DNA from 4 places in the Alicyclobacillus sp. SO9 genome. Region 1 is predicted to be linked to each of the others. Evidence: riboswitches for the same ligand, from Rfam matches in the RefSeq annotation. Region 1 holds a riboswitch; each other region holds the start of a gene.
The links. A riboswitch is a leader RNA that binds a small molecule or an ion and turns the genes downstream of it on or off. The one in region 1 is predicted to bind cyclic di-GMP.
Positions count from the first base shown of each region.

Region 2: another riboswitch for cyclic di-GMP. It lies ahead of GI364_RS02070 (hypothetical protein); the one in region 1 lies ahead of GI364_RS06305 (fatty acid desaturase).
Region 3: another riboswitch for cyclic di-GMP. It lies ahead of GI364_RS05205 (hypothetical protein); the one in region 1 lies ahead of GI364_RS06305 (fatty acid desaturase).
Region 4: another riboswitch for cyclic di-GMP. It lies ahead of GI364_RS25410 (YgiT-type zinc finger protein); the one in region 1 lies ahead of GI364_RS06305 (fatty acid desaturase).

Region 1 covers NZ_CP066339.1:1,426,466-1,429,676, forward strand. The annotation lists gene GI364_RS06295 (MBL fold metallo-hydrolase) at 1-546, shown strand, start outside; gene GI364_RS06300 (Cof-type HAD-IIB family hydrolase) at 657-1,424, shown strand; cyclic di-GMP riboswitch class I at 1,520-1,606, shown strand; gene GI364_RS06305 (fatty acid desaturase) at 1,851-2,855, shown strand; gene GI364_RS06310 (glutathione peroxidase) at 2,937-3,211, shown strand, end outside.
Region 2 covers NZ_CP066339.1:484,688-487,898, forward strand. The annotation lists gene GI364_RS02060 (glycosyltransferase) at 1-85, shown strand, start outside; gene GI364_RS02065 (hypothetical protein) at 138-1,805, shown strand; cyclic di-GMP riboswitch class I at 1,906-1,992, shown strand; gene GI364_RS02070 (hypothetical protein) at 2,067-3,211, shown strand, end outside.
Region 3 covers NZ_CP066339.1:1,165,983-1,169,193, forward strand. The annotation lists gene aspD (aspartate 4-decarboxylase) at 1-1,155, shown strand, start outside; cyclic di-GMP riboswitch class I at 1,355-1,440, shown strand; gene GI364_RS05205 (hypothetical protein) at 1,549-2,322, shown strand; gene GI364_RS05210 (hypothetical protein) at 2,319-2,780, shown strand; gene GI364_RS05215 (hypothetical protein) at 2,773-3,186, shown strand.
Region 4 covers NZ_CP066339.1:3,065,437-3,068,647, reverse strand. The annotation lists gene GI364_RS14420 (trypsin-like peptidase domain-containing protein) at 1-484, opposite strand, end outside; gene GI364_RS14415 (GGDEF domain-containing protein) at 569-1,522, opposite strand; gene GI364_RS25410 (YgiT-type zinc finger protein) at 1,646-1,813, opposite strand; cyclic di-GMP riboswitch class I at 1,888-1,972, opposite strand; gene GI364_RS14405 (D-alanyl-D-alanine carboxypeptidase family protein) at 2,112-3,211, shown strand, end outside.

The DNA of each region.
Region 1 (3,211 bases):
GACATCAAGACGGAGATGGACCAGGCCGGAGTGCCTTTTGACCGACTGAGAAAAATCATTTTGACACATCAGGATTACGACCACATTGGCGGATTGCCTGACATTATCAATGCGTTGGACCATACGGTAGAAGTGTGTGCACATAAGGACGATGCGCCTTATATTGAGGGAGAAAGACTTTTAATCAAGCACGACCCGTCCCGTGGTACACCTCCTCAAGCTAAGGTAAATACCTTACTTCAGGATGGAGAACTACTCTCTCTGCTGGGCGGGTTGCAAGTTATCTTTAGTCCAGGGCATACGCCTGGACACATAAGTCTGTATCACCCAGAGAGCAAGACCTTGATTACAGGGGATGCTATTGTTTCCGAAGAAGGAAAGTTGTTGGGTCCCAACGAAAAGTTTACACCAGATATGTCTCTGGCCTGGAAATCGATTGCAAAGTTCACAGCATTTAACGTGGAAACAGCCTTGTGTTATCACGGCGGCGTGTGTAATGAGGATGTTAATAAACAGTTTGCTGACCTTGCACAGGCGCATAGTTAATCTCGTTTACGCAGCCGGAAACACTCAGTACAGTCACAGTACCACGGAACTTATATCGTTTCGTGGTACAATTTTGAACGGAGAAAATACTATTGCAAGGGTGGACGCATTTGATAAAAACCGTGTTTTTTGATATCGATGGTACCCTGGTAAACTGGCAAGGGAACCTGTTGCAAAGCACGAAGAGAGCCGTTTTGCAGTTAAGAGAGAATGGCGTTACTCCTGTCATTGCATCCGCCCGTCCTGCTTTTAACATTTACGGATTGATGCAGGAACTTGGAATTGCTTCGTATGTAGCCCTTAACGGCAGCTTAGTGGTATACGAGAACGAGACGATTTATCGAAGTGTGATTCAGTCGTCAACTGTGGATGCGATACGTAAGTTAGTGCTGCAACAGAGTGATTCATTGGTGACTTGTACATCAGATGGTTTCGAAATTGCCAGTCGTGACAGAACGGACATATTGGAAAATTACATGCGCAAATGGGATATGAGCAAGGAGTGTGCCGGCGGTTGCGAAGGGGACGTTCTGCAGCTCGAAGTGATGTGTTCTTCAGAGGGAATTCGTCTGTATACAGAGGGAAACCGACTTGATTTTTATCCGTGGGGGTCTAGAGAAGATGCTTTCAACGCCGTGAACAGGGGAATTTCAAAGGCCTCAGGGATAGAAAAGCTGCTGGCCGTTCTCCATCAGGACAGGTCGGAAGCTGCTGCATTTGGCGACGGCATCAATGACATTGAAATGATGTCAGCAGTGGGTATCGGCGTAGCCATGGGAAATGCGGTCGATGAATTGAAGCACAGGGCCAGTTTTGTAACATTGGATGTAAATGAGGGCGGTATAGCTCACGCACTTGAGAAACTGGGACTTATATAGGTCTGAAGCCAAGTGTGTCCAACAGAGTTGCATGGAAAATACCTGTCGTAGTATTTTGTTAAATTTTCTAGTAAGATGAACACATTAAGAGGAACAGATAGAACGAGCAAACACACCGAAAGGTATGGACGCAAAGCCACGGGTCTACAGGTATCACTGCCCAGGACAGCCGGGTTGCTCCCCTTACACAAGCCAACGGATAAATATCCGTGAAGAAAATTCCTAAAAGACATTCGTTCCTTAGTCGTGATGAACTCACGCTTATAGTACTATAAATAGCACAGTCTAACTCTCTTTCCCGATTATGTTTGTGACGATACCAGAGTCATAAGTGACCGATGGGATACGCCTGTTTGTCGGCTTTTTACGGACAACGAAGAGATGCAGTGCATAAGTTAACGCAGTAATTCAAGTGAAAGGTAGATGATGAGCATTCAAGGGAACCTAAATAATTGGAAACGGCAGATTGCTCCTTTCGAGCAGTGTCATCGTGGAAAGAGCTTGTGGCAACTTGCAACGACAATTATTCCCTTTTTTCTGTTATGGTACCTTGCCTTTGAGAGCCTAGCTGTCTCCACCGTTCTCGCATTATTGCTTACGATTCCAACTGCGGGATTTGCTGTGAGGACGTTCATTATTTTTCATGACTGCTGCCATGGAGCCTTTTTTAAGACAAGAAGAGCCAATGCGGTTGTAGGAATCTTAACGGGACTTGTTGTGATGTTTCCATTTTACCGTTGGAAACGTGAGCATTCAATTCATCATGCCACCAGCGGGAACTTGACGAGAAAGGGAGTCGGGGATATTTGGACACTCACAGTGGATGAATACGCTGCGGCTTCTCCGCGGCGTCGGTTGGCTTACCGGCTCTATAGAAATCCCCTGATTCTCTTTGGTTTGGGCCCCTTCTACATGCTGTTAGTTAACTATCGATTTAACAAAAGGAATGCAGGGGTAAAAGAGAGAGTAAATACCTATGCTACAAATGCGGTACTGCTACTCATCATTGCCATCCTTGGCTCCGTATTAGGATGGAATCGGTTTTTAATTGTGGAAGGGCCTGTTTTGTATCTCTCAGGTATGCTAGGAATTTGGTTGTTTTATGTTCAGCATCAGTTTGAAACAACGTACTTTGAACAAGAAGACAATTGGAGCTTTTTTCAAGCAGCGATGCACGGAAGTTCCTTTTACGATTTGCCTAAAGTATTGAACTGGATAACTGGAAACATAGGTTACCACCATATCCACCACTTGAGTTCACGGATACCTAATTATAATCTTCAGGATTTGTATCGAAGTGACACAGCGTTTCAACAGGTTCCACGTGTCGGGATAAGATTGAGTTTTAGAGCTTTGGGATATCGGTTATGGGATGAAAAAAAGAAGCAGTTTATTAATTTTAAGAATGTTAATAAATTGTTAAAGGAGTAAAATAGTATACATGCAATTGTTTATGCTCGATATTATATCGAGCTTTTTTTGAATCCATATTAATGAGGAGGAGCTCCTACCATGACCGTGTATGATTTCGCCGCCAACCGGATTGACGGAAGTGAGCAGTCCCTAGCCGACTATAGTGGAAAAGTCTTACTGATTGTAAACACAGCCAGCAAATGTGGGTTCACCCCGCAATACGAAGGGCTGCAGGCGATCTATCAGTCTTATCGTCAACAAGGTTTTGAGATTCTTGGGTTTCCATGCAATCAATTTGGCAAGCAAGAACCTGGGAACAGCACTGAGATTCAAGAATTCTGTAGTCTAAATTACCAGGTGAGTTTTCCGATGTT
Region 2 (3,211 bases), 940 kb from region 1:
TTACTGGGAAAAGACGATTCATGGGCTGGCGAAGAAAGATGACAAATCTATCACTCAAATACTAACTGTCGGAAGTAATTCCTAACAATGTATACCAGTTGCAGGATGTATACAGGTTGCAGATGGAGCGAATATACATGACGAGTTTATCTCAAACAACTTCATTAGGACCGAATCATGAAAGACACTCGATGCCTTTAATGCAGGAGAGGCAAACCAGAAGTTTGGAAATGCTTGAGCCCTTCATTTTGTCTTTCCTGGCGTTCTTGATGGCTTTGTCTGGTGGCGTTTATCTAGCTTTTGTGCTTCATGTTATCAACTCAGATGCCCTGACTAGAGTACTCAATGCGTATTACACAATTTTTTCACCTAAGTTTCATCTCGCGGCCATGGGATTTGTGTGGAATCCTCTTCCGAGCATCGTGGAATTACCGATAGTTCTGTTTCATCACTGGTTCCCTGCACTGATTACTGATGGTTTTGCTGCGAATCTGATGAGTTCGGTGTCGAGTGCGTTTGGCATGTACTTTTTGAATCGCATTTTGTTTTATGTGGGGATTCCACGGTTCTGGAGGATTGTCTATTCGCTGATTTACGCTCTCAATCCTTTAATATGGTTGTACTCCTCCAACGGCATGTCGGAAGCCATGATGATAGCTACAATGCTGGGCGCACTCCACGGTGCGGTGCGCTACTTGGATGATGGGCGTCACAGCCATCTGATTTCGGCCGGGCTGTGGTTGGCAGCGTGTTTTGGTGCGAGATATGAGGCCGTTCCCTTTGGCGCCCTGGTCGGCCTCGCTCTTTTGCTGGCTTTGTATTTAAAAGGGTATTCCGCATCGCGCATCCAGGCGGATTTGATTGTTGCGGGATTGCCCTTGATTTTCGCTGGATTGGTCTGGGTGTTTTTAAACTGGACGATTATGGGGAATCCACTGTATTTCATGAACTCTGCATATTCTAATGCTTCCCAAATAGGTACGGGAAGCTACAATGATAAACTCATTTTGAGGGACGCCCACCACTTGTTCTACTCGCTGCAGACCGTAGCTCACTTCTCCTTTTTGTTTCCGCCTGCTATTGTTGGACTCGCGGGTGCTTTACTGGTTTTTGCTTTCAGCAAGAAACGTCGCGGTCAAGCACTCTTGTTTGTGGCAGCACTTCTGACCATTCCACTCTTTCAGGTTGTGATGATTTATAAGCATGCGTCCGCAATTTGGTCTCGCTTTTTTATCACGTATATTCCTTTTGGCATCCTTCTCGTGGCATTGCTCATGGTTGTGATTGCAAAGGGACCTTGGCTGGTGCGACATTTTTTGCTGCTCGTTTCAGCAGCCGTACTGCTAGGCGGCAACTACGTTACGTTTCACGAGATACAAACTCCCATCATGGGGAAAGGTGTCACAAAGAATTTTGCTCATGTCGTGGAAGGACTTCCGGCATCCCAGGCGGCTCAGAATAATGGGATGACGCAAGGGAAGATCGTAGCGAACTACATTAATGAACACCCGCATCTAGTCGTGTTGCTGGATACTTTTGACTCCTTTAGCGTCGTACCATTCATCAAGGACCCCAAACAGGTAGTAATTACAAGTGATTTGAATTTTCAAAGTCTTCTCCTGAATCCAAGGGGACGCGTTAGTGATTTTCTAGTTCCAAACCCGGGTGGCGTGGGGGCATTGGATGCCATCAATAGAACGTATCCAGGACTGTGGCAGGGTAAAGTTGCTTGGGCCAAAGAGACGAAACAGTTCTCTGGAAACCTTGGCTACAAACTTTTTTCAATCGGGTCTTCTGCTCCTTAATTGGTACGACAAGATTTGACAATCTAGTAATGTTTCTACTATACTAGACCATAGCTAGAAAAATATTTTTGAAGCTTGTGTGACCAAAATCATAACGATGTTTGGAAAAAGGCAAACCCGGTGAAAGCTGGGGACGCAAAACTACAGGGGCTACGCATCGAGAGATGTATGCCAGCCAGTTGCCCATGCGGAGGCAAGCAAGTGCAGTGTTCCTCACGCGGGGGATATCGCACTTGCTTTTTTTTGGGGGAGGTCTTCGCATTGCGTTATGGCTCGCTTCTGGCGGTAGTGCTTCCTATCGCAATCATTTCAGTAGGCGTTGCGGAAAATGCTACGATCAAAGGGTTGGTTTTTCAGTCTTCATCGTACAGCGGTCACAGAATACTCAAACAAAGAGGCCCGGACAATAGCAACCACATTGACAATGTGCAGACGGGATTTCAGTCGAAGGCACATGGAACGACTAAGGGCCAGTCATCTGCTTTGGTATCCGATTTGAACCTCGAAGGCACATCACAAACGATTTCACTCACATCCTTGACGAAGACAGATATGGCAAATACACAATCGCAGAGTTCTAACGGAGTGCAAGGCGGTCATTCGACGCAAAGTCAACTTCAACAATCCCAACAGCAAGGTTCGACATCCAATTCGACGACTTCAAGCTCATCGGCTTCCGGTCAGTCAACTTCCGGTCAAGCGTCAAGTTCCAATCCTTCCACACCGCTGCCTTACACGGCAAGGCTATCATCAGGAGTGCAGGTTTCTCCTGATAATTTTGGCTTGAATGTGGCTGAGTGGGACAACGGAATGAATGCATCGTCAACCATTCCAGCAATTAGAAAGCTCGGTACAGGGTTGCAGAGATATCCTAATAACGATGCTTGGTCATGGAAACTCAATCGTTCACGAAACGGATCGGACAATTATCGAACATGGAACAGTTTCACGAGTCCATTTTCGATGTTGCGCTGGTCATCAGAGCTGAAGGCGACGGGGAACCAAGGGATCTTCAACATTAACTACGGAATGAACTCCCAGTGGAACGGAGGCCAATCGGTCTCTGACGTTAGGGAATTGACACAGTATATTGTGTCTCACCACATTCCGGTCAGGGCGATGGTAGTTGGAAGTGAAAATTACGCTGGCGGAACAATTAACCTGCGTGCTAACAAGTCTCCTGCTGAATACGCCGATGTTGCAAAGCAAATGGCGATTGCTATTCATCAGATAGACCCAAGCATGAAGGTGGGTGTGAATCTAACTCCAGGCTTGAACGGAAGGATGTCCAGTACAGACTTAAAGTGGAATGAGACAGTTTTAAGAACAGACGCTCCGTATATTCAGTTTGTTACGTTTCACGTATACCCGGTTGATAACGCAGTCAGTCAATCCGGTTTGTTACA
Region 3 (3,211 bases), 260 kb from region 1:
CAGGAATTATGCGGGAATGACACTTCTTTGGGGAAGTTTGACTTGTTTGCCGTCGAGGGAGCAACAGCAGCAATGTGCTATCTATTTGATTCTCTCCAAGAGAATCGTCTGCTTGCAAAAGGCGCTAAAGTAGCTGTCATGGTTCCTATATTTCCGCCTTATGTTGAGATTCCTAAACTGTGGCGATACAATTTTGACGTCGTAGAGATCCGTGCTTTTGGCACGGATGGAGAGGGTCGTCATACATGGCAGTATCCAGAGTCTGAACTCAATAAATTGCGGGACACGTCAATTCACGCGTTGTTTCTGGTCAATCCCAGTAATCCTCCTTCAGTGGCTATGAACAAGCAGAGCGTGGCTACCCTCAAAGCAATTATCAAGGAATCGAATCCCAGTCTCATGATTATTTCGGACGATGTATACAGTACGTTTGTAGAAGGATACCGGTCCTTGATAGCAGAATTGCCCTACAATACGCTGTGTGTGTATTCTCTCTCGAAATACTTTGGTGTTACTGGGTGGCGTCTTGGTGTGATTGCTTTACACAAAGAGAATGTGTTTGACGATTTATTGAAAGGGCTCCCGGAAGAGACAGTCCAGATGTTAAATCAACGATATTCATCTATTACGGAAGAACCTGCCTCGATTCGATTTATTGACAGGGTCGTCGCAGACAGCCGTCAAGTTGCCTTGAACCACACAGCCGGATTGTCAACACCACAGCAAATTCAAATGACCTTGTTTGCAGCATTTGCACTTCTTGACACGAAAAACACTTATAAGCGCCTCACTATGGATATCTGTCAACGACGCATGCGTCTGCTTTATGAAGGTTTGGAACTGCCCATGCCGAAAATCCCTAACGATGCAGACTACTACACAGAGTTTGATCTGCAGCACTGGGCGGGCCATCACTATGGGAAGGACTTTGCACAGCATCTGGAAGAGAATTATGAACCCCTGGACATTCTCTTTCGCTTAGCGGAACAATCGTCAATTGTGCTGCTAAATGGCGGAGGATTTCATGGGCCAAAGTGGTCCATCCGTGTCTCCTTGGCAAATTTGGAGGACCAGGCTTATCGAGAAATTGGCGGAGAACTTCACCGCGTTCTTGAGGACTATGTCAAGGAGTGGCGAGTTTCCCGTCAAAAGTAACAATTACACAGTTCTTTCACACGTTACTTTTACACACTGCTTCGCGATGTCGTCTTGCTCAAGAATTTATGAATCTTAATACTCAGAGCAGGCAGGATTTCGACAGCATCTGCAGAATAAGAGCGTATATGCACAGGAGACGTTGCAGAAGGGGCATCTTTGGCCCTAAATAGACATGGGTTGCTTTTCAACATCAAGCATAATTTGTTGGCAAACCCCAGGAAACTGAGGGACGCAAAGCTATGGGCCTAAAGCACTTTGTGCAAGGGTTGCCAGGTTGCACTATTGTGATAAATCTGGCCTCAGGCCGGATTTTATTTTGTATTTGCAGTGTTTTCCATGATTTGTTTATGAAGTAAATTTTGTAAAAATCCACTGAAAAGGAGGGTCGATATGGCACGTCCACCAAACAAACCAAAACGCAAGTCAAAGAAGGATACTGAGGCCTCGCCGCTGGCTACTAATATTATTGTTATTGCAATTGCCATTCCTCTGATTTCTATGATAAGTCTTTACAGCCTTCAAAGTGACAAATGGGTTCACGGGGAGACCTTCTGGCTGATAAGCCGCGCTGCTGCCGTGGCGGCTTTCGTGGTTCTTACCTTAATCGTTGTGCTTGGGTTGCTCTTGAGCCATCCAAGAAACAAAGACACGTGGCGCTGGACTGTGCACCTTTTGTCATGGCACCAGTCGTTGATGGCAGCTTTGTTCATCCTCATTGGTTTGCACTTATTCTTCACTCTGTCTGACCCGAAGTCAGGTGTTACATTGCAGCAGGTATGGTTTCCGATTCACGCCCGCTATTATCCTTTGGCCATGGTAGCAGGGGCGGTTGCAGTCTACGGTCTCCTTATCATCATGATAAGTCTGGGATTGAGGAGAGTCACAAAAATGTGGTTACCATTGCACAGAATGTCTTGGCTTGTATGGGGACTGGTTTTTGCACATGGGGTTTTTGGCGGAACAGATACTGTGCGCTTACAGATGATGTATTGGATATCTGCAGGGGTTGTGGTTGTCACCTTTTACTGGCGCCATTGGGTCAACAATCAAAGGCGTCGAGCCAATCAAACGCCGCAGCCGGTTCCAGAGAGCACAGGCACTCCGAGCCATGCTCCTGATTTAGCCAGTTCTACAATTTCTAATCCGAAAGGAGGGTCTATATGAAACCAGCATGGAAACGCGCACTATTAGCCGCAGCCACTCTTGGCTTTGCAGTGACTGGATACGCTGAGGCACAGCCGCTTCACAGATTAATTCCTAAATCTCCGGGTGCTGCGACTCTGACAAATCAGGATTATGTGTCGCTAAACGCAGCAGTGAAGCAACAAACAGCCGATCTCCAAAAACAGATAAAACAGCTCACGAGTGAGGTCAAGCAGGCTCAGCAGAGTGATAAAGACGCTAGTGTCTCACTTGAGAAATTGCAAAAACAGGCAGTGTCTCTGCAACAGCAGTTGACGGCCAAGCAGGTCGCAGCCAAGCAGGCACAGCAACTCGCCTTGGCACGTTCTGCAGCGCAGGCGCGTCAGTTAGCCCAGCGAGTTAGCCCGCCGAAAGTCCAGAGTGTAACTCGGGCTTCAGGGAAATCTGACGATGATGGTGGTGGCGGACACGATGATTAAACCTTGGCAAAAAGCGGCACTTAGCGTACTTGCAAGTCTCGGTATATATGGGATTTTGCTGCACTCCATTGAAGCAAATACACGGAAGTCGAACCATGACGCGGCTCTGATTCGTGCTGAAAAGGAACAGTACCAATTACTTGAGACGGAGTTGAAGAAACAACAAGTTGCCTTGGTCCAGTTACATTTGGCACTGACGAAAGAGCACGCTAAAAAACTCCAAATCGAAGCCAAGATGGCTGATGCGAGAAGTCAAATTGACAAACTCAAGAGTGGAATCCAGGTAGCTGCTGTTCATGTGTCGAATGCACAACACGCGGCTGCCAAGGTATCCGTTCCGACGCCTTCAGTAACCGTTTCCAATCCTCCGCCAGTACAGGCCACGACAAAAGCGTCAGGCGCGTAGCAGAACGGGTCTCGCGGAACTTCAG
Region 4 (3,211 bases), 1.6 Mb from region 1:
ATAGGGTTGCAAATGGGGTTGAAGGCTGGCCAATCACTTTTAAAAGTGCGAGATCTGTCCGTTCATTTGCCTTAACCACTTTCGCTCGGTACCATACTTTGTCAGATAGATTGTGTCCATTTAGATATGGATAGATAGTAATAGTATAATGCTTATCGCTCAGCACGTGATAGCAAGTTATGATATAGCCGCCTTTTGTAACCCAGCCAGTCCCATTAGAATCTGTACCGGGAACTCCCATCCCGTTGGTATACGTCTTGATTTTCACGACTGCATCGGCAGTTCTTTTACGCACCTGCGCCCATGAGTAGCCCGACGGTTTGACAGTTAACATCTGATATGGTTTTTGGCTGTGATGACTCTGCACCGTCAGATGTGTTGTTACTATCGTAATAAGCCCTCCAACAACCATAATCATCAGCCAGCGGTAAAAAGAAACGATATAGCGTTGTAATTGGCTGTTCTCCTTTAGTGGAAGCTTCATTACCAGCCCTCTCTATCAGCCCTTTGTGAGTCCCTATTGACTTATCCGTCGTTGTGTTAACAAGGTTATGTCATTAGGTTGTTGCTAGGTCGTGTCGAGGGCTTTTCCTTTGTAAAGTCGCTTGTCAGCAATTCTAAAACATGATGACCAGTCGGTTCCATCTTTGTTCCATACTGCACAACCAACACTGACACTGTAGTCTCTATGAGAAAACAGGGCAGTTACTTCACGAGCAACACAATCGGCACTGTCATCATCATGGAGTGAGTGTAGAGCAAATACAAACTCGTCGCCGCCAAAGCGAGCGCACATGCCATTGCTGCCAATATGTTTCTTTAGAACGGATGCGACTTCCTGGAGCACGGCGTCCCCTTTGATATGACCGTGGTTGTCATTAATGGCTTTAAAGTTGTTGACATCTAATATACCAATGAGTAATGAACTATCCACCATTTTAGTGCCGACCAGTTCGTGAAACCGCTCTTCAAAACCCCGTCGATTCAGCAGTCCAGTCAAGGGTTCATGTTGGCTGTGAAACTCGGCGATGCGACGCAATGACAGCATTTCAAGAACGAACGACACGTAAGTAGAGCACAGTGACATGAGATTTTCGTCTGTCTTGGCGGACGGAGACTTTTGGCCAACGACGATATCGCCTGCGATGTGTCCTTTCACAATAAGCGGCCAGGACCCTACAAACTCAATTTGTGAGTCAGACCAAACAGACCTCCACGGGTCTGGTAACTGATGCGTGGGTCTCCATCCTTCTCGGAAGTGGCAATTTACCTCCTTGATCCAGGCATTTTCTTCAAGTACAGAGCTCAACTCTGCTGCCGAGTACTTGAGCCCCCAGGGATGATATATCTGAGGATTCGGGGTATTGCCTTCAAGGATAAATTGCTTTTTATAGACAAACAGTCCTGCGTCAAGACCGAAGGTTTGCTGAAAAAACTCGGCGACGAGTTTAAACAGTGTACGTCCGCGATTTGCGGACGCCCAGTGTCGGGATTGTTCGATGAGGTCTCTTAGCCGGTCCAACCTTTCAGCCCCTTTTTCCAACCCTTTCGCTACAGTCGAAAAAGTACGGTTTTCAAAGTGAAGGTGCTTGGCGTGAGAGTCGATGACGAACACAATCACTGCATGGAAGTGAGAATCTGCCTTTTAATCTGCCCGAGTGTTTCTTATGGCTTGTTTCTCACTACACCGCTTACATATTCCGAGCGGATAATCAGTCTTCCTTATTCGTTTATACCCAGTTGAAAATATTCTAGACATACTTCTACTGAAATTGAGCTCTTTACAGATGATGCACCACGATTGTTGGTCCATTATACCCCTTTCTCACGCATGCCACTGAAAAAAGAGTGCATCCGTCATAGGATACACTCATACCACGTCCGTTTGACGGCAACCCGGCGAGCTTAGCCAACGGCCGTAGCCCCGTGGTTTTGTGTCCCGTCCTTTCGGAACGGTTTACCTTTGAAACTGATTGTGTAATTTTAGTGTACCATTTTTGCAATAGGTATACTATGATTCAAGACATGCGATTTTGACTCTCGCGATGCTATGACATGACATATGCTTAGCCAAGGTATGAAAAGAACAGACAGGAGTAATGATAAGGCACATGAGAAGATGGTTAGTTTTGCTACTGCTGGCTGTTATTTTGCTGGCAACGTTTAAAGTGAGTTTGCCTGTTCGCGCTGGCACTCTAGAGCAAAATGTACATTCAGAGAAGATTGATTGGAAACAAAAGAAACCAAAACCTGTCCTTGTAGAGGGAGAATATGCGCTGGGCGTACCAAGTCTCGGAGGCGTATTCATGAAATCCAGCAATCAGGCATCTGCGCCCATTGCAAGTCTAACAAAAATGATGACGGCAGTCCTTGTTATCGAAGCTCATCCTTTAGGGAAGAACCAATCGGGTCCGTCAATTCACTTCAATCAGAGGGATGTGCAAATTCTACACAGTGATATCGCGAATGGAGATTCGGTTGTTCAAATTAAAAATGGGGAAACAATGACAGAACGACAGGCATTAGAAGCCCTTTTGATACCGTCCGGAGACAATATTGCAACGAAACTAGCACAGTGGGTGAGCGGCAGCGTGCCCAAGTTTGTTGCCAAAATGAATTCAACGGCGGAGAGTTGGGGCATGATTCACACGCACTATGCAGATACGAGTGGTGTGGATCCAAAGACGATAAGTGATGCACAAGACCAATGGCTTATGGCCGCAAAGTTCATGACATTTCCGGTCTTGAGAGAGATAGTGTCCCAGAAGAGTGCTAGTGTGCCCGTGGCAGGGACTGTATACAATTACAATATGTTGTTGGGGACGGACGGAATTGTTGGAATTAAAACAGGAAATACATCTCAAGCAGGAGGAAACCTTGCGGCTGCACAACGTTTGAGTCAAAACCACAAGTCTATACTTTTAATTAGTGTCATTCTTGGTCAAAGGTCTTCACCGCCACTGGCGAAGGTTTTCAAAGTCACTCCTAAACTCCTTCACATAGCTAAGGCAAACTTAATCAGCAAAACCCTTGTCCGCAAGGGCCAACGCGTTGGGAACATCACCTTTCCATGGGGCCAACGCATTGTGCTTGTGGCGGAACAAAGCCTAACAATCAGTGTCGTTCCGGGTGAGCATATTTCACAAACGCTCAAACTAGAGACCGACTACAGACACTTACACCAAGGTGTCACAGCAGGTCAACTTACTGT